One region of the Janthinobacterium amylolyticum genome, then DNA from elsewhere that is predicted to be linked to it. Evidence: predicted binding sites of a transcription regulator. Region 1 holds the regulator's gene; the other holds the start of a gene.

The links. The regulator FliA, encoded in region 1, starts transcription of late flagellar genes. The targets are predictions, from matches to a motif close to CTAAAGTTTNNNNNNNNNNNGCCGNTA.
Region 2: the regulator FliA is predicted to act here: its motif matches at 4,060-4,086, upstream of ACQ4WR_RS07710 (flagellar protein FliT).

Annotation. Positions count from the first base shown of each region.
Region 1 is NZ_JBNYXL010000007.1:101,211-116,307, reverse strand. It holds gene ACQ4WR_RS16220 (flagellar hook protein FlgE) at 1-775, opposite strand, end outside; gene ACQ4WR_RS16215 (flagellar hook assembly protein FlgD) at 828-1,523, opposite strand; gene flgC (flagellar basal body rod protein FlgC) at 1,539-1,940, opposite strand; gene flgB (flagellar basal body rod protein FlgB) at 1,943-2,389, opposite strand; gene flgA (flagellar basal body P-ring formation chaperone FlgA) at 2,581-3,276, shown strand; gene flgM (flagellar biosynthesis anti-sigma factor FlgM) at 3,387-3,695, shown strand; gene ACQ4WR_RS16190 (flagella synthesis protein FlgN) at 3,704-4,171, shown strand; gene ACQ4WR_RS16185 (acyltransferase family protein) at 4,237-5,406, opposite strand; gene ACQ4WR_RS16180 (FxDxF family PEP-CTERM protein) at 5,783-6,346, shown strand; gene ACQ4WR_RS16175 (hypothetical protein) at 6,603-7,466, opposite strand; gene ACQ4WR_RS16170 (translation initiation factor Sui1) at 7,568-7,930, opposite strand; gene motD (flagellar motor protein MotD) at 8,127-8,921, opposite strand; gene ACQ4WR_RS16160 (flagellar motor protein) at 8,927-9,673, opposite strand; gene ACQ4WR_RS16155 (RNA polymerase sigma factor FliA) at 9,655-10,386, opposite strand; gene ACQ4WR_RS16150 (MinD/ParA family ATP-binding protein) at 10,432-11,295, opposite strand; gene flhF (flagellar biosynthesis GTPase FlhF) at 11,288-12,616, opposite strand; gene flhA (flagellar biosynthesis protein FlhA) at 13,111-15,097, opposite strand, start outside.
Region 2 is NZ_JBNYXL010000003.1:249,203-264,299, forward strand. It holds gene ACQ4WR_RS07695 (class I SAM-dependent methyltransferase) at 149-799, opposite strand; gene ACQ4WR_RS07700 (M13 family metallopeptidase) at 880-2,949, opposite strand; gene ACQ4WR_RS07705 (HDOD domain-containing protein) at 3,104-3,931, shown strand; gene ACQ4WR_RS07710 (flagellar protein FliT) at 4,154-4,423, shown strand; gene ACQ4WR_RS07715 (type IV pilus assembly protein FimV) at 4,881-6,056, opposite strand; gene fumC (class II fumarate hydratase) at 6,225-7,619, shown strand; gene ACQ4WR_RS07725 (RNA-binding S4 domain-containing protein) at 7,716-7,937, shown strand; gene ACQ4WR_RS07730 (hypothetical protein) at 8,058-8,342, shown strand; gene bufB (MNIO family bufferin maturase) at 8,339-10,009, opposite strand; gene ACQ4WR_RS07740 (BufA1 family periplasmic bufferin-type metallophore) at 10,030-10,335, opposite strand; gene ACQ4WR_RS07745 (YjfB family protein) at 10,622-10,822, opposite strand; gene mobB (molybdopterin-guanine dinucleotide biosynthesis protein B) at 10,881-11,405, opposite strand; gene ACQ4WR_RS07755 (phospholipase C) at 11,604-13,043, opposite strand; gene ACQ4WR_RS07760 (general secretion pathway protein GspB) at 13,164-13,895, opposite strand; gene ACQ4WR_RS07765 (AAA family ATPase) at 13,897-15,097, opposite strand, start outside.

The DNA.
Region 1 (15,097 bases):
CGTTGGCCGGCACCAGCGGCACGGCCGTGGCGGCGGCCTGGTAGGCGGCGCGCGCAGCCAGCGCGGCAGGGTTCGTCTGCAGGGCGGCGGCGGCCTTCATGCTGGTCACTTCCATGTCGTCATTGGCCGTGTAGACGTCCCAGGTATTGGTACCGGTCTTGACGTAGAACATGGACATCGAATGGGCATTGCCCAGCGAATCATAGACGGGGACGGGAATCTGCTTGTTGTACGAGCCGCCCTGCGCCATGCTGAACGGCACCACGGTCGGCATTTCCGTGTTCGAGTTGAGATTGATTTCCGTATCCACCTTGGTGGTGGCTTGCGGCTTCATGTCCGACTGGTCGATCTGCAGGGGCACGACGGCGCCGGCGACGATCTTGCCGTTGACGTCGACCGGGTAGCCGGTCAGCTGGGCCAGCTGGGCGTTGACGATGAAACCGTTCTTGTCGACCTGGAACTGGCCATTGCGCGAATACTGGATGGCGCCATTGACGCTGGTACGGAAGAAGCCGCCGCCATTGATGGCGATATCGAGGGGATTCGACGACGTTTCCAGGTTACCCTGGGTAAATTGCTGGGCGATTTGCGAGACCGACACGCCGATCCCCGCCTGGTTGCCGCCCACGCCATACAGCGAGTTGGCATAAATGTCGGCGAACTGCGCCTGCGACTGCTTGAAACCCACGGTGGCCGAGTTGGCGATGTTGTTACCGATGACGTCAAGCGATTTGGCGGCGCCATTCAAGCCGCTCAGGCCTTGTTGGAAAGACATTGTGTTCTCCTGGTAGATATTAGGGGTAGAGGGTCACGCTAGGGTAAGCGGCTTACAAAATCTGTTTCACGTCGGCCATGGTGATGCTGCCCACGCCCGGCACATTCAATTTCACGCCGTTCGCGCCCGTCGAGACGCTGGCAACCGAGCCGAACATCAGCGCCGTCGCATCGGTGAGCTTGGTGCCGCCGCGCGTGGCTTCCACGGCGAAGGTGTAGGCGCCATCGGCCAGCACGATGTTCTTGCCGTCCTTGTCCAGATCGGCGGTGGCACCGTTCCAGCCCAGCGGCAAGGTGCCTGCCGGCTGCGCGCCCAGGTCGATGGAATGGACTTCCTTGCCATCCTTGTAGATGGTCACCTTGACCTTGTCCGCGGCCGTCGCCAGGTCCACGCCCAGCAGGGCGGTGCTCTTGCTCAGGTTGATGTCCTTGCCTGCCGTCAACACGCCATGGCCGATGATGTTGGCCGCCTGCATCGACTCGGCTTGCTGGTAGCTGGTTTTCAGGGTTTCCAGGGTCGTGTTGAGCTTGTTGACGCCCGTCACCGTGGACAGTTGCGCCAGCTGGCTGGTCAGCTGCGCATTGTCGAGCGGGTTCATGGGATCCTGGTTTTTCAGCTGGGTCACCAGCAGGGTCAGGAATTTGTTCGTTTCCGCTTCGACACTGCCTGCCTCGGCCGTGCTCTTCTTCGGATTCATCGTCGCCATCAGGTCGGTGACTTTGGTGGTGCTGGTATCGATGGTTGCCATAATGGTCAGTCAGCCTTATTGGCCGATGGTGAGGGTTTTCAGGAGCAGCGACTTGGCCGCGTTCATGGTTTCCACGTTGGTCTGGTAGGAACGCGAGGCCGACAGCATGTTGACCATCTCGTCGACCGTGTTGACGTTGGGCATGGTGACGTAGCCCTTCTCGTCGGCCAGCGGATTTTTCGGGTCATAGACCAGCTTCATCGGCGACGGGTCCTCGACCACCTTCTGCACCTTGACGGCCGTGGCGCCGTTGCCCATGGGCACGGCCTCGAACACCACCTGCTTGGCACGGTAGGCTTCGCCACTGGCACTGGTGGCGCTGTCGGCATTGGCCAGGTTGCTGGCCACCGTGTTCAGGCGCTGCGCCTGGGCGCTCATCGCCGAACCGGAAACATTGAAGATATTAAATAGCGACATGATTATTGTCCTCCCTGGATGGCCGTCAGCATGCCCTTGATCTGCGAATTGAGGAACGTCACGGCCGCCTCGTAGCGGATGGCGTTGTCGGCGAAGGCATTGCGTTCAAGATCCATGTCGACCGTATTGCCATCGACGGCGCCCTGAGCCGGTGCGCGGTACAGCAGCGGCGTGCCATCAGGCAGGGTTGCCACTTTGCCGCCCGCAGCCGCGCTGGCCGCCACGCCCTTGCCCGCCATGTGCTGTGGCGCCGTGCCCTTCAGTGCCGGCGCCGTGCCATCGTTGCGCGCCAGCGCGCCCTTCAGGGCACTGGCGAAATCGACGTCGCGCGCCTTGTAGTTGGGCGTGTCGGCATTGGCAATATTCGAGGCGAGCAATTCCTGGCGCGTCGAGCGCAAGCTCAGCGCCGTCTCGTTGAAGCGCATGTAATCGTCGAGTTTCCCTATCATGTCAGGCTCCGGAAAGATCTGCCACTGGCGCCCGAGATGGCGGAAGGATGGCGGTAGTGTGATGACAGGAAAGATAGTACGGTGCCCACCGGCAAGACCATCGCCGGATCAGACCGTACTTTTACCCCTTAATCGTGGCTTCAAACGGGGCGGCGCGCACTATCATGGCACTATTCCAGAGGCCTATCACCATGAAAACACCGCTTGCTTTCCTCCTCGCCATGACCTTCCTGTCGCCTTCCGCGCAGGCGCAAAACGCCGGCCGGCAATCGCCGCAAGCGCTGCGCGACAGCGTGGAACAGTTCCTGCAAGTACAAAGCAATGGCTTGCCGGGCAAGGTCACGGTCACCGTCGGCGCCGTCGATCCCCGCTTGAACCTGGCCGCCTGCCCCGCGCCGCAAGCCTTCATGGCGCCGGGTGCCCGCGCCTGGGGCAAGACCACGGTGGGCGTGCGCTGCACGGCCCCGGCCAGCTGGACTATCTATCTGCAAGCCAACGTGGCCGTCGTCGGCGACTACGTGGCCAGCGCCGTGCCGCTGGCGCAAGGCCAGGCCATCGACGCCAGCCAGCTGGTGACGATGCAGGGCGACCTGGCCGCATTGCCGGCAGGCATTGCCACCGACATGGCCCAGGTGGTGGGCGCCAGCACGAATATTTCATTGCCACCTGGCACGCCGATGCGCCTCGACACCTTGCGCCGCAAGCCGGTGGTGATGCAGGGGCAGCTGGTGCGCGTCGTTTCCAGCGGCAACGGTTTCCAGGTTGCATCAGAAGGCCGCGCTATCGGCAACGCCGGCGACGGGCAAGTGGTGCAGGTGCGCACGCAGAGCGGCCAGCAGATCAGCGGCGTGGCGCGCGCGGGAGGGATGGTCGAAGTAGCATTCTGAACACGGATGGACAGCGATATTGTGGTCTGGCGCACTAAAGTTTCGGCGGAAGGTGCCGATAATAGGACAGCCCCGGAGTTTTTTGACTTCGACCAGACGAGGATCACGCTGTGAAAATTACCGACAACACCATTAAAAGCAATCCCGGCCTGCCGGTGGCGCCCGCGAGTACCTCCGGCGCCCGGAATGCCGAGAAAGCCCAGGCAACACCGACGACGTCGGACAATGTACGCCTGTCCCCGCAAGGACAGGCATTAGCGGCCAGCGCAACTGCCGGCAGCGGCGCCGTGTTCGACACGAAAAAAGTCGAGCGCATCAAGCTGGCGATCGCCGACGGCCAGTTCCAGGTCAACTCTGAAAAAGTGGCGGACGGACTCCTGGACACAGTCAAGGACCTGCTGCACTCACGAAATAGATAGGTTCCCCAATGCAATCAGTGACTCCGTTTTCCAGCCTGCGCGACGAGCAAGAGCTCATGACCACATTGCTGGCATTGATGAAGGAAGAACAGCTGCATCTGGTTGCGGCTGACATCGATGCAATCGCGGAGCTCACCGTACGCAAGACGGCACTCATCGGCAAATTGAGCCAGCTGGCGGCGCAACGCCACCAGGCGCTGGCGGCAGCCGGCTTCACGGCCGCCGAAGCGGGCATGGAAGACTGGCTGGTGGTGGCCGAGGAAGCCGACGCGGCATCCTTGTGGAAAGCCCTGCTGGCCACGACGCGCGAGGCGAAGGAACAGAACCGCCTGAACAGCCTGCTCGTCAACAAGCACATGCTGCACACGCAGGGCGCCCTGAACGCCATGCGCCCCACGGCCCAGAGCGGCAACTTCTACGGCCCCAGCGGCCAGCCAACCACCAACACCCCGCAGCGCCGCGTCGTCATCGGCTAAGGCCTTCGCCTTCATCCCAGTGTAGAAAATAGCTGCGGCCAGCGCGGCACGATGCGCGTTTGCGCCTATGCCGATGGCTGCAAGCCTTGCCCGGGCACGGGCGCCAGCAGGCGCGTGCGCAGCCGCAGGCCCGGCCGCTCCACCAGCCAGTACAGCGCGGCCGCCGCCAGCAAGGCCGCGCCGTTGTAGAGGCAAAACACCAGCACGGGCGAGCCGCCCAGCGCATCGCCAAGATAGGCGTCGAGCGCGTGATACACCTGCTTGTGCGTCAGGTACAGGCTGAACGCCAGAGTGGCCAGGGCCGCCGCGCCGGGCACGCGCCAGCGGCCGGGCCAGCTTTGTTCGCTGAGGCAGCCTGCCAGCACGCATGCCAGGCTGCACGACAGCAGCGGATAGCCGAAAACGATGCCGGCAAAGTCCGGCACGCCGCGCAGCAGCCACATGGCCAGCGCCAGTCCCGCCATCCCCGCGCCCAGCAACAGGGTGCCACGCGCCATCAGCGCCGCCCACCAGGCGGGACGAAAACCGCGCACGACAGCCAGCATCACTCCCATCAGCAAGCCATCGAGGCGGACCGGGCTGGGCATGTAGATGAGCGCGATGAAGCGCTCGACATAGGCGCCCTGCCCCTGCAGCGGCGCCAGTTCCTGCCGCCATAGCCAGGCACGCAGAAGCATGCCGCCCAACAGCACGCCCAGCGCCGCGGCCACCGTCTTGCCGGCGGCGGGCCGGCGCGCCAGCCACCACGCGACAGGCGGCAGCAGCAGATAAAAATGCTCTTCCACGCACAGCGACCAGGCATGCGAAAAGGCGCGCGCCTCGGGCGCGCCGGGCAGCACATTGATGGTGAAGGTCAGGAATTGCCACAGCGGCCGCATGAGCTCCGCCTCGCGGGACGCGGGCAGCAGCACATACAGCGCCAGCACGGTGCCATAGGCAGGCAGGATGCGCAGGGCGCGGCGCAGCATGAATTGCGTCCACCACGGGCGCCACGCGGGAGGCGTGCCCAGCGCCCATGGGCGCAGCAACTGCCAGCCGATCAGGTAGCCGCTGAGGACGAAAAACAGGTCCACGCCCATCCAGCCATAGGCGATCAGGCGGCCGGGCAGGCGCAGGCCATAGCTTTCCAGGTGATACAGCATGATCCAGGCGATGGCCACGGCACGCAGCAGATCGGGGCCGGGAGCCCGGGCGGAGGGAGGGGCAGACAGGGTCATGCTGTGGCTTGCAATCATGGCAACCCGCCATGATGCCACAAGCTTCGCCTGGCGTGCGCATCCGCCAGCGCCCTGCCCGCACGCCATGCGATGCCATGCGATGCGATGCCATGTCATGCCACGCCATGCGATGCCATGCGATGCGATGGCCTGCACGCAGAAACAACAGCTGCGGTCCGCGTCCCCCGCACATTTGAGCACGCTCAAACGTGCGGCAAATGATAACGATATGCTCATCCCTAGCGTACGCCGCCCAACTCCCGGTGAGACTTTCCTCACTGACACGAACATCGTTCCCCGCCGGCATAGCTAACCCATTCCACGCGTCCAGCCTGCGCTTTTGCGCTGCGCCACGACGCACGCCATTTCAATTGACAGTACACAGGAGCATGCTATGAACTCTCTCACCGTATCCAAGGCTGGCGCGGCGCTGCTGCTCGGCTGCACCCTGCTGGCGCCGGTCGCGCAGGCTGAAACGCAAGCCGTGTTCTACAACCATCTGGTCTCGACCGCCGTGGTGGCCACGCCACTGCTGGTGAACGACACGCTGTTCGTCGATACCTTCACGACGGAACGCGGCTCGCTGCTGCAAACGACCACCTTTACGGTCGGTGCCGGCGTGCAGGCATTTACAGGCAACGCCGCATGGCTGGTCACCGGCGCCACTGAATTCGGTCCCCGCCTGACCGGCGTCAACATCGACCTGTTCGACTCCAGCAATAACCTGGTGCAATCGGACACCTTCACCGGCGTGCTGGGCGCCTTTGCCCATTCGACCTTCAACGGCCTGCTGGGACCAGGCACCTACACCCTGGTGGCGAGCGGCACCGGCACGCGTGATTCCGTGCTGGACATTTCCATCACCACGGCCGTGCCCGAACCGGAAACCTACGCCATGCTGCTGGCCGGGCTGGGCCTGATCGGGTATAGCATACGGCGCCGCAAGACGGCTGCCTGAGCGGCTGCCTGAGCGGCCGCTCGAATTGCCGCCGCACGCACGGGGCGGCAGCGGCGGCCCCATGCAAGGGCTTGCTCATGCACTTGCTTGTTCATGCTCGGCCGGGGCCACAGCCGGGCGCCTCATGCCCGGGCTGGTCCATACCCGGCCTCGTCCATCCCCGGCCTGGTGCATGCCAGGCTGGTCCATGCCAGGTCTGCGCCATGCCGTGACGGGCCGCTGCCCGGGCCAGTCATGCACGGGCCAGCTTACGCACTCAGCCCTGCGCGGGACGGCCCCCATGCTGGCGGAATTTCGCGGCGATGGCCTGTGCCTTGAGGGCGGCGGCGGCCTGCTGCTCGGGTGTCAATTCGTTTTGCAGCCAGTGCCAGTATTCATCCTGGTAGGGATTCGTCGTGCCTGGCGCAAGGATATCGTCGTACACCATGCGCAGGGCCAGCAAATAGCCATACGCCTGGGGCGCATCCTTGCGCACCACCTCACCATCGCGCAGGTAGGCCATCATCAGGGTGGAAACGCTGCTCAGTTCCGCCTCGTCCGCCTGTGCCGTCAGCTGGGCGATGGCTTGCCGCTTCCACTCCTGCACCAGCGGATCGTCGGGACGGTTGCGCAGCGCGCTGCGGTCGCCGAACGGGCCTTCCGACAGGAACAGGGTGGCCGCGCCCGGCACGCCTGCCCTGGCGGCAGTGGCAAGGTAGGCCAGGCGTTCGTCGCGCTGGCGCTGCGTCATGCCCGCACAGAGTTGCTGTTGGGCGGCTTTTTCCTCCGCCGTCATCTCGCGCCCCAGTTCGAACTCCAGCGCCGGCAGCCGCCCTTCCTGGCCGAAGGCGATGCAGTCGTCGAGCAACTGGTAGGCCGCATACGCGTCTTCCGGCTTGCCGCTGGCCGCCAGGCGTTCCAGCCGCTGCGCCAGGGTGACGGCAACGGGCGGCGCGCCGGGCACGGGAGCAGCATCGATGCTGAAATACGCGGCCAGGCTGCGTCCTTGCGACGCGCTGGCGGCACCGGCCGCCGCGGCCGCCGCGCCGTCAGGGTTCGCGGTGTCGGCGGCGGGCCAGCAGGCCAGCGCCAGCGCTGCGGCGAGCGCCGCGATGGCGATGCCGGTGAGTTTGACGTTCATGGTGATGGGTGGGCGTGTGCGTGGACGTGGGTGGACAGGAAACGCACGTTACCACAGGCGCGCGGCAAGCTGCCGCACGCGCCGCGCACGCCGGGCCCTGCTCAGCCGCCGGCCTTTTTCGGCTGGTGGCCCAGCTTGACCAGCGCGGCCAGGATGGTGTCGACATGGTCGCCCTGCACTTCGATCACGCCGTCCTTGACGGTGCCGCCCGAACCGCACTGGGTGCGCAGCTGCTTGCCCAGCAGTGCCAGGGCAATGGCGTCCAGCGGCAAGCCTTTTACCACGGTGACGCTCTTGCCGCCGCGTCCCTTGGTCTGGCGCGACACGCGCACGGCGCCGTCGCCCACGGGCGCCGCCTTGGCTTGCGCCTTGCATGCGCATTGCGCCAGCGGCTGGCGGCAAGCGGGACACATGCGCCCTGTTTCAGTGGAATACACGAGGCCGCCCTGGGAACTGCTTTTCATGATGGAGAAATGGAAGAATGGGAAGGCTGCGATTGTACCAAGCGGCGGCCGGCAATTGACGGCTTCGCCACCGTCACCTTCATTGACGGCTTCGCCGCCGCAGGCAGCCATAGACATCCGCGCCGCCCGCATCTTCGCCTGGCGGCGACGGACTTCGCTTGACGGTGCCGATTCACAGCGCCACGCGCGACGCCTTTCAGTTGGCTGGCACCGGCGCCGGAGCGGGCCCCGCAGGCGCCGTCGGCACTTCCGTGACGGTTTCCGGGATGCCCGACAAGATCGTCACGGCGACCCGGCGGTTGCGCGCGCGTCCTTCCGGCGTGGCGTTCGGCGCCACGGGAATATTGTCGGCATGGCCCACGGCCGTCAGGCGCGAGGCCTGCACGCCGCTGGCGATGAACAGGCGCACGACAGCGCTGGCGCGCGCGGCCGACAGTTCCCAGTTCGAGGCAAAATTCGAGTTGCTGATGGGCTGGACATCCGTATGCCCTTCCACCTGCACCGCGTGAGGGTCGTCCTTGAGCAGCACGGCCACGGCGCGCAGGGCCTGGTCCGACTCGGCAGTCAGTCCCGCCGCGCCCGGGTCGAACAGCACGCTGGCATTGATTTCCACGCTCACGCCACGGCTCGTCTGCGTGACCCGCACTTTGCCTTCCTTCACCAGCGGCGCCAGGGTCGAGGTCAGGTCCTGCGCCAGGCGCGTCATGTGTTCGCGCTCGCGGCGGATGGCTTCCGTGCGGCGCTTCAGGGCGGGATTCGGCAGCGGGATGGCTTGCGGCGCTTCCATGATGATGGGCGGCGCGCCCTTGTCCAGGCTGAAAGCCTGGCCGATGGCATTCTGGAACACGCGGTACTTGCCTTCGTTGACTTGCGAAATCGCATACATGACAACAAAAAACGCGAACAGCAGGGTGATAAAGTCGGCGTACGAAATCAGCCAGCGGTCCTGGTTGTCCGGCTCTTCGTCATACTTTCTGCGCGCGCGCCGCATCATGGTCAATGCTCGTGCAAAAGGCTGGAAACGCGCTCTTCGATGATGCGCGTATGGTCGCCGGTGGCGATGTCGTACAGCACCGCCGCCGTGATTTCATACTGCAGCACGCGGCGCGAGACGATGGCCTTGAGTTTGTTCGCCACCGGCAGGAACAGCAGATTGGCCAGGCCCACGCCATAGATGGTCGACACGAAGGCCACGGCGATGCCGCCGCCCAGCTTGCTCGGGTCGGTGAGGTTTTCCATCACGTGTATCAGTCCCAGCACGGCGCCCAGGATGCCGATGGTGGGCGAGTAGCCGGCCGCCGACTCCCATACCTTGACGGCCTGGCGCTCGGCCATCTCGTAGGCGGAGATTTCCACGTCGAGCAGCTGGCGCAGCTTGTCGGGCGCGATGCCGTCGACGATCATGCGCAAGCCCTTGGCGTTGAAGCGGTCCGGGGTGTTTTCCATCAGGCGCTCGAGCGCCAGCGGGCCGTCGCGGCGCGCCGTCAAGCTCCATTGTCCGATATCGCGCGCCAGCGCGGCACGCGTGTCCGCCGGCGGCAGGAACACCCAGCGCAGCATTTCCAGCCCGCGCACGAAGGTGCGCAGCCGCGTTTGCAGCAGCACGGCGCCGAAGGTGCCGATGACCACGATGGCGAAGGCAGCCGGCTGCAGCAGGGAGGCCATCTTGCCGCCTTCCAGTGCCTGGCCGACCAAGAGGCCCGCCAGCGCCAGCGCCAGCCCGATTACGCTGGACCAGTCCACGCCTGCTCCCTCAAGGTTGCGCGCAGGCGCGCGACGGCCTGGGTATGCAGCTGCGAGACGCGCGATTCCGATACGCCCATCACCGCGCCGATCTCCTTCAGGTTCAGCTCTTCTTCGTAATACAGGCCCATGAGTATTTTCTCGCGTGGCGGCAGCGCATCGATGGCATCGATCACGGATTGCCGGAAATCGGTATCGAGCAGGGAACGCAAGGGGTCGCTGTCCTCGTCCACGCAATGGCGGTCGAGAAAGCTGTCATTGCCGTCCGGATCATGAAAATCTTCGTAGTACACCAGTTGGTGGCCGCCGCCGTCGCCCAGCATTTCCTGGTAGTCGGCCAGCGACATTTTCAGCAGTTTCGCCACTTCCGACTCCGTCGGCGGATGGCCGAGGCGCTGCTGCAAGGTGCTCATTGCCTCTTCGATCTTGCGCATGTTCTGACGCATGCTGCGCGGCAGCCAGTCGCTGGTGCGCAATTCATCGAGCATGGCGCCGCGGATGCGCAGCACGGCATACGTCTCGAACTGCGCGCCGTGCGTCTCTTCATAACGGGTAATCGCATCGAGCAGGCCGATCATGCCGGCCTGAATCAGGTCATCGACCTCGACCGAAGGCGGCAATTTCGCCTTCATATGGTGCGCCAGACGCTTTACCAGCGGAATATGCTCCGTCAGCAAATAGTCCTTGTTCGATTTCCCTTTGACCGTGTACATAGGCTGCTTATTGTTTTCTCATCTTATCTGGTGCTACGGTTGGCTTCAGGCGCTGAACTGGTGCGGGCTCCCCGTCTGGTACAAGGTGCCGCCCAGCACCGGTGCGGCCGAGCGCGCCAGCCGTTCGGCCAGGCCGCGAAACGCCACCGAGGCGCCCGCCAGCGGAAACGCATCGACCACGCTGCGGCCCAGGCGCGCCGCGCGGTGCAGGTATTCATCGGCAGGCACCGAGCCCATCGACGTCAGTTTCACGGCCAGATAGCGGCTCGCCGCCTGCGCCATATTATCGTATACCACTTTTGCCTCGGATTCGGAAGCGCCGGTGACAAGAATGCCGAACGGACGGCGTCCCATTTCCTGGCTCAGGCGCTTGATCAGGCAGTAGGCGGCCTTGATCGAGGTGGCGCTGGTGGACACTTGCACGACGATATCCGATGAGGCCATCAGCGGCACGGGGAAGCAGTCGCCCTCGTCGGCCATGACGCCGTCGACCAGCACGATGCCGCTCTGGCGCGCCAGTACCTCGAAGGTCTTGCCCAGGCGGCGCATCTCGTCGGCCGTGGCATAGTCCATGCTGTCCATCAAATGGTTGCGCGCGCCCAGGCTGGCCACGCCGAAGCCTTGCGGCACCTGGTGGATGACCTGGTTCAGGCCGCACTGCTGGCGCGCCACGTCGCGCAGGCTGGCGCCGTGCGCCAGTCCCAGGCGCGCAGCCACGCCATCGCTGCCGCCGGTGGCGTCGAGCAGCAGCACGTCATTGCCGCCATACGCCAGCGACGCACCCAGGTTGACCAGCATGGCGCCCTTGTCATCCTGCGGCGTGGCCGACAAAAAAGTCATCACGCGCGGCTGCGGGCCGGCCAGCATGCGGCGCAGGCCTTCGGCCTGGTCGAAATCAAAGTTAGCCAAGGTGCACCCCGCGCGCTTCATTGTTGCGGGCGGCCGCCTGCGCCATCAGCAGCGGCAGTTCGGCGTCGGAAAACTGCGTCGCCGCCGAGTCGCGCTTGAGCTTGAAGGCGCGGTCGATCAGGTAGCCGCGGTCGGCCAGGTACAGGTCTTCCGGCACGCGCTGGCCGTTCGATACATAAAACAGGTTCAGCTTCTGGCGGATCACCACGTCGAGCACATTGCCGATCGAGGCCGCTTCATCGAGCTTGGTCATGATGCAGCCGGCCAGGCCGCTGCCCTGGTAGGCGCGCACCACTTCGTTGAGGGTTTCCTGCGTCGCGGTGGAATTCAGGCACAGCAGGCGTTTCACGTCGGCGCCGGCGCCCGACAGCATGGCCACCTGTTCCGTCACCATCTGGTCGCGCTGGCTCACGCCCACCGTATCGATCAGCACCGTGTGCTTGTTCTTCAATTCCTTCAGGGCAATGCGCAAGTCGGCCTCGTCCTTCACCGAATGCACCATCACGCCGAGGATCTTGCCGTAGATGCGCAACTGCTCGTGCGCGCCAATACGGTAGGCATCCGTGGTGATCAGGGCCAGCTTTTCCGGGCCGTGGCGCATCACGCAGCGCGCGGCCAGCTTGGCCGTGCTGGTGGTCTTGCCGACGCCGGTCGGGCCGACCAGGGCAAACACGCCGCCCTGCTCCAGCATGGCGTCTTCATTGGCCACGGTGTTCAGGTTGCGGCTGAGGACAGTCTTGATCCAGCGCATGCTTTGCGCGCCGTCCAGGCCGGCGGGCAGCTTGTCGATCAGGTAGCGCGCCAGGCTGGCCGAGAAGCCGGCGGCCAGCATTTCGCGCAGCACCACGGCTTTTTGCGGTTCGCGCTGCTGCGTCGAACCCCACGAGATTTCCGCCAACTGGGTTTCCATCATGCCGCGCATGGCGCGGATTTCATTCATCATGCCGCTCATCTCGGCGGCGGCGTTTTCCTTCACATGCGCCAGCGCGCTGGCCATCATCTGCTGCATGCGGGCCATGTCCATCGGCTCGGAAGCAGCCTGGCGCGGCGCGGCGGGACGTGGCGCGGCCGGGCGCTGGGCCGGGGCGGCCGCACGCTGCGGCGTGGCGAACTGGGTCTGCAACTGGGGACGGGGCTGGGCCATTTCGGAGGCGGCCGGCGGCGACGCCAGCGAAGCGGCGTCGTCATTGGCCAGCGCGAGGATCTCCACCACGCCATCGGCCTGGCGGTTCGACAGGATCACGGCATCGGGGCCCAGCGCTTCGCGCACCTTGCGCAGCGCATCGCGCGACGAGGCGCCCGTAAATTTCTTCACATTCATGACCGGCCTCCCAAGGCGGGGGTGGCGCAATATTGGCTGAACTGTGTGACCATCATCGACTCCTGTTGCTTGAGTGCTGTCTTCCACATGGACACAGATCACTCGGACAGTTTCCATTATTAGCGATGCACTGAGGAAACGATCGAAGGAACAGGACGGGAAAGTACCCGTTATTCAGTTTGCCGGGAGGAAATTGATGCTTTCTTGACATAAACGATGGATGGGTCATCCGCCCGACTGACGCTAACGACATCCGGGAGCAGGCTCCCCTCGCACCGTGGCAATGACCTTGATGTTGGCGATGCCGAGGGTCAGTCCCGGCATTGCTTTTTTTAACCCAAAGCAACAACCGGGGTCGAACCCTGAGGGTTCGACCCCGGCCTTTCGCTCGGGTTTGCTTTGCTGCAAATGCTGGGGTCAGCCCCCCACTGACGCCAACGCAAAGCGCCGCGCTAACGCTGGCGGGGGTCTGCGCCCGGCATTAACTATGCCAACTATTGCGCACCCACCAAACTGGTCACGCGGATCGTCTTGGTCTCCGGCACTTCCGCATGCGACAGCACTTTCAGCTGCGGCAAGGCACGGCGCAGGAAGCGCGACAGCAGGGCGCGCAATGGCGCCGGCACCAGCAGCACCGGCGTCAGGCCCAGCGCTTCCTGCTGCTGCGCGGCCAGGCCCGCCTGGTGGGCGATGGTGTCGGCCAGGCCCGGCTCGATGCCGGCGCCGTCGCCGCCATTGCCCATCGCTTGCATCAGCAGGCGCTCCAGGCGGCTGTCGAGGGTCATCACGGACAATTCCGCCGCGCCGGGGAACAGCTGCTGCACGATGGCGCGGCCCAGGGCCACGCGCACCAGCGCCGTCAGGTCGCTCGGGTCTTGCGTGTTGACGGTATGCTCGGCCAGGGTTTCGATGATGGTGCGCATGTCGCGGATGTGCACGCCTTCGGCAAGCAGGTTCTGCAGCACCTTCTGCAGGGTCGACAGGGACAGCATCTTCGGCACCAGGTCTTCCACCAGGCGCGGCGACTCCTTGCCCAGGTGGTCGAGCAGCGACTGCACTTCCGCGCGGCCCAGCAGTTCCGACGCATGCGAGGTGATCAGGTGGTTCAGGTGCGTCGCCACCACGGTGCCCGCATCGACCACCGTGTAGCCCATCGATTGCGCCTGGTCGCGCAGGCCCGCGTCGATCCACGTGGCCGGCAGGCCGAAGGCCGGGTCGGTGGTGGAGACGCCAGGCAGGCTGCCGCTGGCCATGCCGGGATTGATCGCCAGGAACTGGCCATTGAAGGCTTCGCCCACGCCCACTTCCACGCCCTTCAGGGTGATGCGGTAGGCCGACGGCTTCAGTTCCAGGTTGTCGCGGATATGCACGGGCGGCGCCAGGAAGCCCACTTCCTGGGCGAATTTCTTGCGGATGCCCTTGATGCGCTTGAGCAATTCGCCGCCCTGCGTCTTGTCGACCAGGGGAATCAAGCGGTAGCCCACTTCCAGGCCCAGGGTGTCGACAGGCATGATGTCTTGCCAGCTGGCCTCTTCCTGTTCGGGCGCGACAGTCGCTTGCGGCGCCTCGGCAGGCTTTTCGGCCGCCGCTTTTTCCTGCGTGCGCTTCTTGCTGATCAGATAGGCGCAGCCGGCCAGCGAGGACGCCAGCAGGATGAAGACCATGTTCGGCATGCCGGGGATCAGGCCCATGCCGCCGATGATGGCGGCGGTAATGTACAGCACTTGCGGTTTCGCAAACAGTTGGCCGACCAGCTGCGTGCCGATGTCCTGTTCGCTGGCCACGCGCGAGACGACGATACCGGCCGCCGTGGAAATGATCAGCGAAGGAATCTGCGCCACCAGGCCGTCACCGATGGCCAGCAAGGTGTAGTTCTTCAGCGCGTCGGCAAAGCCCATGTCGTGCTGCAGCAAGCCCACCAGCAAGCCGCCGACGATATTGATGACGGTCACCATGATGCCGGCGATGGCATCGCCGCGCACATATTTACTGGCACCGTCCATGGCGCCATAGAATTCCGCTTCCTGCGCCACTTCCGTGCGGCGGCGGCGCGCTTCGTCTTCGCCGATCAGGCCGGCGTTCAGGTCGGCATCGATGGCCATCTGTTTACCCGGCATGGCGTCCAGCGCGAAACGCGCGCCCACTTCGGCGATACGGCCCGCACCCTTGGTCACCACGGTAAAGTTGATGATCGTCAAAATGATAAACACGACGATACCGACCGTGAAGTTGCCGCCAATCAGGAAGTGGCCGAAGGCTTCAATCACTTTACCGGCCGCGTCGGCGCCCGTATGGCCTTCCGTCAGCACCACGCGCGTGGACGCCACGTTCAGCGACAGGCGCAGCATGGTCGACACCAGCAGAATGGTCGGGAAGGCCATGAAGTCGAGCGGCTTGACCGTGTACAGCGCCGTCAGCAGCACGATGATGGACAGCGCGATATTGAAGCTGAAGAAAATGTCGAGGATGAAGGCCGGCAGC
Region 2 (15,097 bases), on a different contig from region 1:
TCTGTTGTCCTGCCCAGAAGGGCTGGTACTGCGGCTCACACGCTGTTGCAAACTGCTTGCTGCGTGTCGATGTGTCCATACTACGCCCGAGGTCGCAAAAACTATGTACGGTTCCTAACACATAGCCAAAGTGCACTAATTTCCGTCCTCACGCAGGTTTGCGCCAAACCGTGGCCAGCCACGGCTGCTGTTCGCGCGGCAAGCCTGGCGGACGGTAATACTGCTCGACCAGGGTAAAACCGGCGTCCTGCACATACGCAGCCCAGCGCGCCTCGTCGTGGTAGCTGCCATAGCGGGCGCCGTTCCAGCCTTCCTGGTTCTGCCCGCGCGGATTCGAACTGAACAGCACGCCGCCCGGCTTCAAACACGCATGCAAGGCGCGCAGCACGCCAGGCAAGGCGGCGCTGGGCACGTGAAACAGCACGGCATTGGCGAACACGCCGTCGAACTGCGCGGCGGGCAAGTCGAGGTCGACAAAATCCTGCTGCCACACCTTGCAGCCGCTGTAGGCGCGCGCCATCTCGACGAAACGGGGACAGCCGTCGACACCGGTGGCATGGTGGCCCATGGCCGTGAACGCCTTCAGGTCGCGGCCCGGGCCGCAGCCCAGGTCGAGGATGGCCAGCGGCGCCGGTTTGCCGATGGCGTCCAGCAGCGCGCGGATGTTCTGGCTGACGTCGTGGTCGCGCGTACCCTCGAAAAACTGCTCGGCACTGGCGTCGTAATGGGCCAGGGTGCGATTGGTGATGGCGTGGATGGGATCTTGCTGAGCTTGCTGGTCTGGCGTGGTCGGCTTCATGGCGGTCCTGTCGGTATGTTCCGCCATTTTACGGTGCCGGCGCTTTCGGCGTGCGGCACCGTCCAGCGATCAGCCGCCCGCTACCAGACGCGCACGCGCTGCTCCGGTGCCAGATACAACTGCTGGCCCGGCTGCACGCCGAAGGCCGGGTACCAGGCGTCGAGGTTGCGCACGGTGGCGGCGCGGTATTGCGCGGGCGCATGGCCATCCGTGAGGATCTGCTGGCGCGCTGCCGCTTCGCGCGCCTTGCTGCGCCAGCTGATGCCATAGCCGGTGAAGAAGGCCCTGTCCGCCTCCGCCTGCACCGGCTTGCCTTGCTGCGACAAGGTGAACGCGTCATGCGCGGCCGCCACGCCGGCCAGGTCGGCCAGGTTTTCGCTCAAGGTCAGCTGGCCATTCACGGCCAGGTCGGGGAATGGCTGATACGCGGCAAACTGCGCCACCAGTTGTTTTGAGGCGGCCTGGAAATGCGCCAGGTCGGCCGGCGTCCACCAGTCGCGCAGCTTGCCCTGGGCGTCGAACTGCGCGCCCTGGTCGTCAAAGCTGTGGCTGATTTCGTGGCCGATGGTGGCGCCGATGCCGCCATAGTTGGCCGCATCCGACGCCTGCGGGTCGAAGAACGGCGGCTGCAGGATGGCGGCGGGGAAATTCAAGGCATTTTGCAGCGGCAAGTTGACGGCATTGACCAGCTGCGCCGGCATGGCCCAGGCCTTGCGGTCAGGCGCTTGGCCCAGCTTGGCCAGTTCCTGCCGGTAATGGAACGCTTCCGCCCGCTGCGCATTGCCCAGCGCATCGCCGCGCACCACGCGCAAACCCGCATAGTCTTCCCAGCGTTCCGGATAGCCGACGCCCACGTACAGGGTCTTGAGCTTTTCCTGCGCCTGCGCCTTGGTTTGCGGCGCCATCCAGTCCAGCTTGTCGATGCGGCGCGAGAAAGCTGCCACGATGTTCGTCACCATGTCCTGCACCCGCGCCTTCGATTCAGGCGGGAAATAGCGCTCCACGTACAGCTTGCCGACGGCGTCGCTCAGGGCCGCATTGGTTGCCGCCAGCGCCCGCTTGCTGCGCGGCGACTGCTGCGGCGTGCCGCTCAGGGTCTGGCCATAGAAGGCGAAGCGCTGGGCGGCGGCCGCTTTCGGCAAGGTGGTGCTGAAATGGTTGATCGTGTGAAAGGCGAGGAAATCTTTCCAGGTAGCCAGCGGCACGCTGGCCACCAGTGCCGCGCTGCCCGTCATGGCTGTCGGATGCCAGACGATGAAGTCTTGCTGCGCGCCCAGGCCGGCCGCCTGGAAGAAGGTTTTCCAGTCCAGGCCCGGCGCCTTGCTGGCGAAGTCCTGCGCGCGCCAGGCGTTGTTGCCCTTGGCGACATCGGCCGAATCCTCGCGGCTGGCGTGGCTGGCGGCAATTTGCTGCTCCAGCGCAAATACGCGCGCGGCGCGGGCCGGCGCATCGCGGTAGCCGGCCAGGGCAAGCATGGCGGCGATATGCGCCTGGTAGCCCGTGCGCAAGCCCTGCATGCGCGCGCTGTCGCCCTGGTAAAAGGCGCGATCAGGCAAGCCCAGCCCGCCTTGCAGCAGATAGGCGACGTTGCGCGTGGTGTCGTTCAAGTCTTGCGCCACCCACAGGCCGAACAAGTTTTCCGTATAAAAATTGGTGGAATTGAGGGGGTCGACATCGGCGCGCAAGCTTTCGCCCAGCGCGCGGGCCAGGCCAGCCTGATCGCGCACGGCGTCAATTTTCTTCAATAGCGGCTTGACGGGCGCCCAGCCTTTCGCTTCGATAGCCGATTCATCCATGTAAGTGCGGTAAAAATCGCTGACCTGGCGCGCGCCGGCGTCGGCCTGTTGCGTGGCCGACAAGCCCTCGATCAAGCCGATGATGCGTTCGTTGGTGGCATTGGCCAGCATGGCGAACGAACCCCAGCTGCTGCGGTCGGCGGGGATCTCGGTGGCGCGCATCCAGTCGCCATTCACGTAGTCGTAGAAGTCGTCGCCGGGCAAGACTTTCGCCGGGGCGGCGGCGGGAGCGGCGGTGGCCGCCTGCTGGCCGTGCGCGTGGGCCGGCAGGCTGGCCAGGGCGGCGCCAGCAAGGACGAGGAGAATGGCAGCCTGGACTGGCGTCCGGCGCCAGGAAAAACGCAAACCGTGCATGGCGATCCTTTCAATGAAATAGCCAAAATCATAGCCTGTTTTCAGCGTGCTCCCAGCGAAAAAAGCGGCCGTGAACTTTTTTGCATGCCCGCAAAAAATCGGCATATAGTTTGACGACCCCGCACCGTGCCGCGCGAACGCCCAGGAGATTGCCATGCAACTTGAAGCGCTGTTCCAGCATCCCCATGCCCTGCCTGCCGCCCCGAAGATCGTCGATGAGCTGGTACGCAGTTTCGACAATCCCGCCATTGCCACGGAAGACATCGCCCGCAAGCTGGGCGCGGACCCGGCCCTGAGCGCCAAGCTGCTGCGCCTGGCCAACTCGGCCTACTATCACGTCTCGCGCAGCATCGGCACGGTGGAAGACGCCGTGCTGATGCTCGGCTTTGTTACCGTGCGCACCCTGGTCATCAGCTCGGGCCTGGTCAGCGGCTACAAGGCCGTGCCCGGCCTCAATCTGCAGCAGTTCTGGCGCTACAGTCTGCACAGCGCCGTGTCGGCCCGCTGGATCGCCAGACAGACGGGCGACAACCAGGAGCTGGCGTTCACCATCGGCATGATGCATGCGATCGGGCAACTGGTGATCCACGCCGCCATGCCCGAGCAAGCCATGCAGCTCGACAAGATCGCCCCGCCCTTCGACGCCCGCCGGCTCGATGCGGAACGGGTGTCGCTGGGCTACAGCTATGCGGACGTTGGCGCGGAGCTGGCGCGCCGCTGGAAATTCCCCGCCGCCTTTGCCGACACCATCGCCGCCTTTCCCGATCCGCTGGCCAGCACGCCATTCAACCGGCTGGCCGCCATCATCCACCTGGCCGCCTGGCGCGCGCGCATTGATGAAAACCAGTTCAGCAATGAAGAAATCATCGCCTGCTACCCGGGCGACGTGGCGGAAGCGCTGGGCTTGCCGCCCTCGGTGCTGGTCGACAAGATGCCGCCGCCCGCCGAATTGAGCGCGGGGCTGGAAGAACTGGTCAATTAAGGCGGGCGGCGCCGGTATCGCCCCTGCCCAGGCATCGCGCAGTCATGCGGGCTGGCGGGCTGGCGGGCGATTCCGGCGGGCAGCCCAAAAAAATAGTCCAATTATATTCATTTATTTTCAAAAACACCCTCAAGTTCCTGCTGGACCTGCCGTTAATCTGGACAAGCGGTAATCCATTCACTAGTTACGGGTGTGCTCATGACCTCCAACGACGTTCTCTCGATGTACGAAAATATTGCAGGAATGACCAACAAAATGGTCGTCGCCGCACGAGCGAGTGACTGGGATGGCTTGAACACCCTGGAAAACCAGTGCGCCAGCGCCGCCAGCGCCACCATCGCGGGCGTCCCTGCCCTGGCCGGTGCCTCGCGCATGCGCAAGATCGACTTATTGAAACAGATCCTGGCGAACGACCGCGAAATCCGCACCATCACGGAACCGTGGATGGCGCAAATGGCCAGCGTCATGCCCGCGTCGCGCGCCAGCATGTAAGCATGCTTGCAGCGCAGTGCTATTGCGGCTGTGGCCGCGGAATGAAAAAAGCACCCGAGGGTGCTTTTTTTACGCCTGCCGGCATGGCCATGCCGCGCGGGCTGGTGACTGCTTGTCATCAATTCGCGGCGTGCAGGCATGGCGGGGAATGTGGAAGGCGAACCCCAGGTATCTCCTGGCGTCGCCTCGCTGCCGGTTGCATCCGGCGTTCGCGAGCACATCGTCGGCATCGCGAACCGCTTCCAGGCCCAGGCGTTTATGCAACGCTACACCTGTTTGCCGCGCCACACTATCGTTGGTGACTGCGCCAGGCTGGGGCTGTTTTGTCGTAGAGCAAGTCCACTGAATTAATCATATCACCATCTTTGAAAAACAGGCAACACCGCTATCCGCTGTTTTCCCTGTATTTTTTGATTATCTTTTTTTATATCAAGTTTCAGCGGTGCCGCGCACCGCGTCAGCGCGAAAACGGCTCCGCTTCCGCTTCCGGCGCTGCCTCCCCGTCGACCGCTTCCGTCAATACCGGCACGGCCTTCTTGCGCCCAAACGGCTTGCGCAGCAGCACCCAGTATTTCGATGGCGCGCCCGGCCCCGACGCTTGCTTGCGCTTGCGCAAGACATACACGATCACCGCCGTCAGCAGCAGGAACACGAGCGTAGCGATGCCCAGCCACAGCAAGCCATTGCCGCCCGACTGCTGCTTGACAGCTGGCGCCGCCAGCGGCTTGGGTTTGGCGTGCGGCACCACCGCCTCGGCAGGCGCGGCGGCGGGCGGTACGGCAGCGCCGGGTTGCGCCAGCGCCTTTTGAAGGGAGCCGAGTTTGCCTTCCAGCTCCGTCAATTTGTCGTTGAGGGCCGCGTTTTTCTGGTCCAGCGCCACGCAAGCCTCGGCCTGCCCCGCATCCGCTTGCGGCGCGCAAGCGGCCACGGCTGCCACAGGACGGCGCAGCGGCGGCGGACGCACGGCCGCGGCGGGGCGGGTGGCGGGAGCGGCAGCGGCAGCGGGCGCGGCGGGCGGCGCAACAAACACGGTGACCGGACGCAGCATGCCTTCGGCACGGGCGCGGGCCGCCAGCGCGGCGGCATCGGGCGGCGGCGCGGCTGGCGTAGCTGGCGTAGCCAGCGCGGCGCGGGGGGCTGGGACGGGCAGCGGCAGCGGTGCCTCTGGCAGCGTTGACACTGGTGCTGGCACAGCGGCAGCAACGAGTGGCTTAGCAGGCATGGCAGCGGGCGGCGCCGGGGTCAGCCACAGTGTTCCCAGGCGCACGATGGCACCGCTGCCATTGTCCAGCAACAGATACAGGTGCACGTGGCCGGCGCGGATCGCCTGCTGGGTTGTCACGCGCACATAGCGGCGCCCGCCCCGCTCCAGCGGCGTGATGGCCAGCCCCTGCAGGGCCGGATCCATGCTGATGCCGCCGCCCCGGTACACATCAGGCGAGGCCAGGCGCACGGCCACGCCTCGGGCATCCTCGGGCAGCAGGGCCGTCAGTTCGATCTCGGCCAGCAAGGGCTGGCCCACGTGCGACAGCACCGTCATGTCGCCCAGCTCGGCCGCCATGGCAGGTGGCAGGGCCAGACAAGCGGCGGCGCACGCGATCAGGGACCAACGGGGAAGGATGCTACTCGGCATGGACTGATCGCTTTGACAATGAAATAAAGGGGACTCGCCCACCTATAACGGCAGGAAATCGGGGAAATGTAGAGGCAGCACCGCAGAAATGATGCAATACAGCATCATCCTGTGCCTTTTTGGCGTCTGGAGTACACTCGATCCACCTCCATCGATGAAAGGGATGCCATGAGTAGCAGAATCGAACGCGACAGTTTCGGCCCGATCGACGTACCCGCCGACCGGCTGTGGGGAGCGCAAACCCAGCGCTCACTCGAACATTTCCATATCTCCACGGAAAAGATGCCGCCTGAACTGATCGCCGCCCTGGCCACCGTCAAGCGCGCGGCCGCCCACGTCAATCTGGACCTGGGTTTATTGGATGGCAAAAAGGCGGTCGCCATCACGCAGGCTGCCGACGAAGTGCTGGCCGGCAAGCATGACGCAGAATTCCCGCTGGCCGTCTGGCAGACGGGGTCGGGTACGCAAAGCAATATGAACATGAATGAAGTGCTGGCCAACCGGGGTTCCGAGCTGATCGGCGGCTTGCGCGGCGCCGAACGCCTGCTGCACCCGAACGACGACGTCAACCTGGGCCAGTCCTCGAACGATATCTTCCCCACCGCCATCCACGTGGCGGCGGCATTGGCTGTCGCCCACACCGTCCTGCCGCCGCTGCGCCAGCTGCGCGCCACCCTGGACGCGAAAGCCGCGGAGTTTGCCGACATCGTCAAGATCGGCCGCACGCATCTGCAAGACGCGACGCCGCTGACCCTGGGCCAGGAGTTCTCCGGCTACGCGGCGCAGCTGGACTTTGCCGAACACATCATTACCGCATCCCTGCCGCCGCTGCTGCAGCTGGCCGCCGGCGGCACGGCCGTGGGCACGGGCTTGAATGCCCACGTGGAATTTGCCGGCCGCATCGCCGCCGAACTGGCACGCCTGACGGGCCAGCCGTTTGAAACGGCCAGCAACAAATTTGCCGCGCTGGCTGCGCACGATGCGCTGGTGGCAGCCCATGGCGCGCTGAAAACCCTGGCCACGGCGCTGATGAAGATCGCCAACGACGTGCGCTGGATGGCCTCCGGCCCCCGCTCGGGCCTCGGCGAAATCACGATACCCGAAAACGAGCCGGGCAGCTCCATCATGCCGGGCAAGGTCAATCCCACCCAGTGTGAAGCGCTGACCATGCTGTGCTGCCAGGTCTTCGGCAACGATGTCGCCATCACGGTGGGCGGCGCCTCGGGCAACTTTGAACTGAACGTTTTCAAACCTTTGATCGCGCACAATTTCCTGCAAAGCGCGCGCCTGCTGGGCGATGGCATGCGCAGCTTCGACGAGCATTGCGCACACGGCATCGCACCGAACCGCGTACGCATCGCCGAGCTGATGGAGCGTTCATTGATGCTGGTGACGGCCCTGGCGCCGCACATCGGCTACGACAAGGCGGCGCAAATCGCCAAGCAGGCCCAGCACGAAGGCACGACCTTGAAGGAAGCGGCGCTGGCCTTGGGCTTCGTTACTGAAGAGCAATTCAGTGCCTGGATCGTGCCCCTGGAAATGACGCGCCCCAACAAAAGCTGAGGCTGTACCCTGCATTGCTGGCGGCTTCAGGTAAACTATGATTTAGTTGAAGTCGTCATCAAGTGTTTAAAACACATCATTGCAATAAGGGATACAATGCAAAAAGTAAGCTTTGATTTAACATCCGAGTTCGTCGAGCTGAATCAGCTGCTCAAGCTGGTCGGCCTGTGCGACAGCGGTGGCGCAGGCAAGGTCATGGTCGATAGCGGCGTGGTGAAGGTCGATGGCAAGAAGGAATTGCGCAAGACCGCCAAGATCCGCGCCGGCCAGGTCGTCAGTGTGGGCGATATCCGCATCACGGTCGTCGGCCAGGCATGATCCCCGCGTGGGGCGCGCGAGCGGCCCCATGCATCGCGCCAGCATCCGCCCGGCTGCCCGGTCAAGCTGCAACACGTCGTTATTGCTAAAGATAACTATCGATTGTGGAAGGGGAGCGCCATGGACCAGCCCGAACAAGGTACGCGCAGCCAGGAGCGCCTGATCGGCGACTTGCGCCAGGTCATAGAAAACGCGGAAGAGCTGCTGCGTAACACGGACAAATACACAAGCAGCCTGTACCAGAGCGCGCGCGCCAGGCTGGAACTGGCCCTCGTCGCGGCCACCGCCGAGCTCGCCCGCTTTGAAGAAGAACAAGTAACGCGCATGATGGACGCCACCCTGGCCGCCAACGCCCTGTACTGCGACCAGACGGGTGAAGCGCGCCTGCTGCGCGCCTTCGACTAGTCGGGCGCGGGCAGCACTTGAATCAGTACCGCATGCGCCAGCCACAGCCTGAGCTGCCCGGCCAGGTCAAACCCTTCATCGCGCTCGAATGCCGCGTCGAGCGCGGCGCCGAAGGTCTGCCCCTGCTGCAGCTGCGCCAGCGCCGCATGCGCGGCCCCATCCAACGGCAATAATTGCGCTTTCCAGCGCGGCCGGCACACCAGCGCATGGCTGGCCACCAGCATTGCTTGCGGGAATTTCCCCCACCACTCCCCCTCCTGATGCGCCTGCCACAGGGCCGGCACTTGCCAGTCTGATGCCAGCAAGGTGCAGGCCGGATGCAAGCGCCACCGGCTCGCTTCCAGTACATCCGCAGGCATGGCGGCCAGCGCCTCGGGCGCCACGCCCTGCGCATCGGGCGCGTAGTGGGCCAGGTGCAGCGCCCACTCGAGACGCGCCATGTCCGGCAGGTAGGGCAGCTCGGCCACGTGCGGGAAAGTGGCGAGAAAATCGCCGAAACGGGCGCCAAACTGGTTCAAATCGGGGCTATCGGACGGCATTTCCCGCCCGTACTCGCGGGCCAGGCCGCTGAAAAACTCGTCTCCCACCAGCGCCAGCACGACGGGGTACACGTGGCCCAGGGTGCGCCGCCAGATGGCATGCATGCCGCCCCGGTACAGGCCGAGCCGTCCGGCCGCCGCCGGCCCCTGGCAGAGCGGCAAGGCGCCAGCGGCGTGCGCGGGATCGAACATGGCGCTGGCAAAGGCCTGCTGGCCGGCGGCCAGGCCAGCGGCGGACACGCGCGATGGCGATGGCGATGGCGATGGCGCCGCCACTGGCGCTCCCTGCCACGGGGCATGCGCCGCATGGCGCGCCAGCAGCGCCTGCGCCTTGTCCGCCTCGCCCAGCAGGACATCGAGTTCCGGAACGTCCGTGTCCCATTCAATCAGGGTGGGAATGGCGCCGAAGCGCTGCAAAGCCGCCGCGTACAATGCCCAGACGGGCTCGGCGACAGTGGCGCCATGGTGGTCGATGACGGCCTGCGGCGTCACCAGGTGGCCGCCCAGGTGCAGCTCGCCCACGCTGCCGGGAGCGATCGATTGGATGGCAATCAGGGCATCTTCGCCGTGGTTGCACTGGTTCACATACAGGTTATTGATATCGAGCAGCAAACCGCAGCCGCTGCGCCGCGCCAGTTCGGCCAGAAATTGCGCCTCGCTCATGGCATCGTCGCAAAAGCGCAGGTAAGTGGAGACATTCTCCAGCAAGATCGGCCTTTTCAGCACATCCTGCACCCTGCCGACCCGCGCGCACAGCAAGTCCAGGGCGGCGCCATTCAAGGCCAGCGGCAGCAGGTCGTGGAGTTGCCGCTGCGCTACAGCACCCCAGCTCAGGTGTTCAGAGACGAGGGCCGGCTCGATGCGCTCGGCCAGCGCGCGCACGCGCTCCAGATGCGCTTCGGAAAAACCGTGCGCCGAGCCCAGCCCCAGTCCCACGCCATGCAGGCTGAGCGCGTAATCGCTGCGCAGGGCTTGCAGCACATGCCAGTCCCAGCCCGATGGCTGCAAATAATTTTCGGTATGCACTTCCAGCCAGCCCACCCTGGGCCGGCTCGCGAGAAAATCGCGGTAGTGGGCGGCGCGCAAGCCGACGCCCACGCCGGCAAGCGCGTGTTCCGGACGCGGCATGGCGCGGCTGTGCGGAATGCTTATGGCTGCGTGGCTGGCTTCGTGCCCTTGGCGGCCTTGACGGGCTTGAGCGAACCGCCGGCCTGCGTGCACGTACCCTTGGCAACATACGCCCATTCGGTGGGCAAGTTATCGGCGGCGGCCTGGCCGGCGCAGGAATGCGCACCATCGGACGAGGCGCAATCGTTTTGCCCCGCCTTGGCCACGCCGTAGCATTTTTCCTTGTCGCCCGTGGCGGCTGACGCATCATGCGCGGCGACGCTGCCGGTGGAGGCGGCGCAGATACCGGCCAGGGCGGCGGCGACGAGAGCTTGGCGTTTATTCATGGGGTAATCCTCTTGCATGGACGAAGTCATCGGAAAGTCATGGCTCGCCTCAGGCTGCGCTGCTGGCAACGCGGAGGCAATCGATGCCATTCTACTGAATCGGCCGCGCCGTGGCGAACATTGCGCGTGGAATTTGTTGGCGGAGCGAAGCAGGTGCCCGGGATAGCGGGAAGAACAGCGAAAAGAATGCAGCGTGGCGGGCGTCAAAAAACAAAAGCCCGCTCGCCACCGTTGCAAACGGTGGTGCGGGCATGGCAAGCGCCAGGATGGCGCCCCGTGACGGCGCTCAGGCGGTCGTGTTGATGCGGTTGCCCAGGTGCGCTGGCAAACTTGGTGCCGACTGTACCGGCGGCAAGGCTTGCAGCAAGGCATTCGCGGTCGAACTTTGAATGTCCTGGGCTTTTTTCAGGACGGTCAAGCCTACGGCCTGGCGCGTACCCGTCTCTGCCATCGTGGTTGACAGTTGAGCAATGCTTCCGACGTCCATACGTTTCTCCAATGAGGTTCTACCCCTGTTAACGGATGCCGCCGGCAAACCTTTAGCCTTATTTTTCCAGCCTGCGCAGCAGCCACTCCAGCACCCGCTCGCGCGCGTTCAAATCCAGCCACTCGACGCCTGCGCGCAAGTCCGCCGGCGCCGGGCTGTCGGACGCCACGGCAACCACGTGCGGATCGTGCGGATACAGGGGCGCCTGCCCCACTTCCGGGCGAAACACTTCCAGCTTGGCGATCGGGTCCGTCTTGAAGCCTTCCACCAGGGTCAGGTCCGCCGGCCCCATGCGGGCCAATTGCTGGGCCAGGCTGGGCTCGGGCGCCCCGCGCAGCTCATGCACGATGGCAAAGCGGTAAGGCGAGGCCACCAGCACTTCCGCCGCGCCCGCCAGCCGCAGGCGCGCGCTGTCCTTTTGCGGCGGTTCCAGCGCCAGGTCGTGGTGGCTGTGCTTGACGAGGTTGACGCGCAAGCCGCGCGCCGCCATTTCCTTGACAACAAATTCCAGCAGGGTCGTCTTGCCGCTGCCGGAACGGCCGATCACACCCAGTACCGGGTGCGCGGGCATTGCATCGTGCATGGGGGAATTCCTTTAATGAGTATGGCGCATTATACGCAGCCCTCCCCCGGCGCCGGCGTCACGCCAGCGCCCGCTTTTACATGGGCTTGCCCATATCAAGCTTTTGCATCACGCCTTGACATCGCGCGGTGCCCCATCGGCCACACCTGGGCCACGACGCCGGCGGTGATGCGGCCGACGGCAGTGCCAGCCACGCCCTCAGCTGCCGGCCTCGCCATCGGGCAGCGCCTTGTCCTGGCGACTGGCCGCCGCGGGAACGGGGGGCGCGGCGTGCGCATCGCCCTTGCCGCGCCGGCGCCGCCTGGCGCCCTTTGCCGCCGTCTTGCCATTGGCCGCCAGGGCATTCCTGGCCGTGCGGGCCAGTTGCCGGTGCGCCGCCAGCGCGCCCGCCTCTTCGTCCGACAGCGCGGGCGCGGCGGGACTGCCGGCCGGGGCGGCAAAGTCCATGGCGCGCACATCCGCTTCCCATTGCGCGCGCTGCGCCTCCACAGCGGCGGGCACGGCCGGCGCGGCGCGGGGCCGCGCCAGGGTCAGCACGCCGCCCAGGCCGCTGGCGGCCGCCACGCGCGCGCCCATGTCGGGCAAGCTGCCATCGTCGGCGCGGCAGAAGCGCTGCAGGATGGTCTTGATGATGGAGGTGTGATCGTAGACTTCATGGCTGACGCTGCCGGCGGCGATCCACGGCGACACCAGCAGCATGGGCACGCGCACGCCGTACTGGCGACACGCGGGGTCGTCATCGATGGCGGCGGGCGGCGGCACATGGTCGAAAAAGCCGCCGTGCTCGTCATAACTGAGGATCAGCAAGGTACGCTGCCAGGCAGGACCGCGCGCCAGCGCCTGGTACACCTGCGCCACCAGCGCCTGCCCGCCCCGGATATCGGCGGGCGGATGGTCGTCATTGGCAAAGAAATGCGGATCGATCCAGCTGACCGAGGGCAAGGTACCGGCCAGCGCATCGCCGATGAAACCGTAGCGGCGCTGGCTGGAACCGAGCGGCTCGTAGAATTCGGATGAACGGTAGTGGTCGTCGCTCAGGGCCAGGCTCCACGGTTTCCAGGCGGAATAGAACTTCCAGCTGACCATGGCCCGCTCCAGGTGGCGCACGAAGGATTTGTTTGCATACAAGGGCACGCGCTTGCTGTCCTTGCTGCCTGCCGCCCTGCCGCTGATGGCATACAGGCGGTTCGGCCAGGTCGCGCCAGGCACCGAGCTGTAGCAGCGGTCGCAGACGCAAAACTGCCGCGCCAGGAAATCATGCATGGGCAGATCGGCGCCATTGTAGTAACCCATCACCACGCCGATGTCGGGATCGTCGGGATGGGTATGCGCATAGTCGGCAACGAAGCCGCCATTACCGTCCTGCAATTGCCGCGCCACCGATTCGCCCGTGTGCGACGGGTCCTGGCGCGTATCAAGGGCCGCGCGCTGCAGGTGGTGCACGGGATAACTGATGCCCGCATGCACGTTGGCATGACTGGCGCGCAAGCCATCGATGTCGGCACGCCCGCCCTCCAGGCTCAGGTAGCCCAGCATATGGTCGAAGGAACGGTTTTCCATCATCAGCACGACGATGTGCTCGATATGCGCGAGGTTTCCCAGCAAATGGCCAGCAGAGACAGATTCAGCAGCAGTCATCGAAGCTCCCGGGCCGCGCACACGGGCGCGGCAACCCTGGTTCGACCAGGTTCCGCCACTATGGTTCAGCTAGCGAAACCTGGCTTTGATGCGCGACAACTCAAGCAGCTTGCAAGCACATCAATAAGGCACGCGATAGCGGTAGCCCTTGAAACTGAAAATCGCCGCCTTCGGCTGCAGCTTTTCCAGCACCAGTCCCGGCGCCAGTTCCTCGCCCTCGTGGCGCAGGACTTTGTCGATCAGCAAGAGCCGGTCGGCCGGGTTCTTTGAATAGATATAGCCGCCGATGGCGATGGGCGGAATCTGCCGCTGTATCGGTTCAGGCAAGTCGCGCATGCCCGGTACGGCCTCATCTGCCGCCGGCACGGGTGGCACCGCAGCGGCAGCGGCAGCAGCAGCAGCAGCAGCAGCAGGCGCTGGGTCTGGCTTGAGCACAGCGGCCACGGCCGCTGGCGCCGGCGGCGCTTCGCGTTTCGGCGCAGGTTTCGCTTCAGGCCGGGGCGCTGGCGCCGCTGCCGGTGGCGCCACGGCAGGCGCGGCGGCAGGCTGCGCCAGCGGCTGCGGCACCGGAACGGGCGGCGGGGACGGCAAGGTGGCGGCGGCCACCACCGGCGCGGAGGCCGGCGCAGGCACGGCCACAGCCACAGCCGGCGCCTGCCACGGCTGCCACCACAGCAGTACCGCGGCCACGGCCACGCTCACGCCGGCCAGCGCCAGCCAGGCGGGCAAGCGCCCTGTCCCGCCGGCCGTTGCGGCGGCCTGCAGCTGCACCTGCGGCGCATGGATCGAGGGCAATTCGCCCAGCTGGCGCTCGGCCTGCGATTTTTTCAGTGCTTCCAGTATGTAGGACATCTTATTTCCCTGCCACCATCGCCGTCGCGGCAGGCGCTGCCACGGCTGGAGCGGCGCCGGACAGGCGCGGCTCCGAGTTGTCGCCCAGTTGCATCAGGCGCATGAACGTTTTCGGTCCCGCCAGGCCATCGGCCTTCAGGTTCTGGCTGTGCTGGAAGTCGCGCAACAGCTTTTGCATCTCGGCATCGAGCGGCTGGTTCGGTTGCGGCGCGGGCACGCCGTGCAGTTGCGCCAGGCGCTGCCCCAGCCAGTCGACGTCGGCGCCCCGGGCGCCCACCGGTACCTCGTCGCGCCAGCTGCGCGGGGCGCGCCAGAACGTGGTGAAACCGCCGTCGCTGCGCTGCGCCACCTGCGCCAGCGGCAGCTGTTGCGCCTGGCCGCCGATATCCACGGTGGCCGTCTCGCCGCGCACCCGGGTCAGCAGCGCCAGCTGCTCCACGCCGGCCGCATCGCGCAGCGCCAGCATGGCTGGCCGGTCGAGCACGCGCAATTCGGCGACGCCGCCCCGGCTGGCGAGGCAGCGCAAGCCCGCCCGAGCAGCCGCCTGGCAGGCGTCGCCCTCAGGTAAATGTTCGCCCCACAGGGCGGCCAGCTGGCGCAGCACGGCGTTGCGGTCCGGCATCTTGGCAACGGCAGGCGCGGCCGCCGCTGCGGACTGCGGCGCCACCGTCGAGGCAGGCGCCTTTGCCCCGGGCGCCACGGCGGCCACGTGGGCCACGGCAGGCGCATGCGGCATGAAATGCCAGGCCAGCGCGGCCGTGACAACGGCGCCGGCCAGCACGCCGCCGGCCACCTGCGGCCAGCGCATGGCGCGCGCAGGCGCCGCAGATCCCTCTTCGGCAAATACTTCCTCGGCGGCGCGGCGCAGGATCTGGCGCGTCACCTGCGGCTGGTTTTCCACGTAGGCACCCAGCAGCGCACGGTCGCACAGCAGGTTGATGCGGCGCGGCACGCCCTTGCTCAAGGCGTGGATCTGCGCCATCAGGCGCGGCGCGAACGGCGTTTGCGCCGTGCTGCCCGCCACGGCCAGGCGGTGGTGGATGTAGCTGGCCGTCTCCGCAGCCGTCAGCGAACCCAGGTGGTAGCGGGCGATCACCCGCTGCGCCAGCTGCTCCAGCTCGGGGCGGGCCAGCATGGCGCGCAGTTCCGGCTGGCCGATGAGGATGATCTGCAGCAGCTTGCGCTCGCTTGTTTCCAGGTTG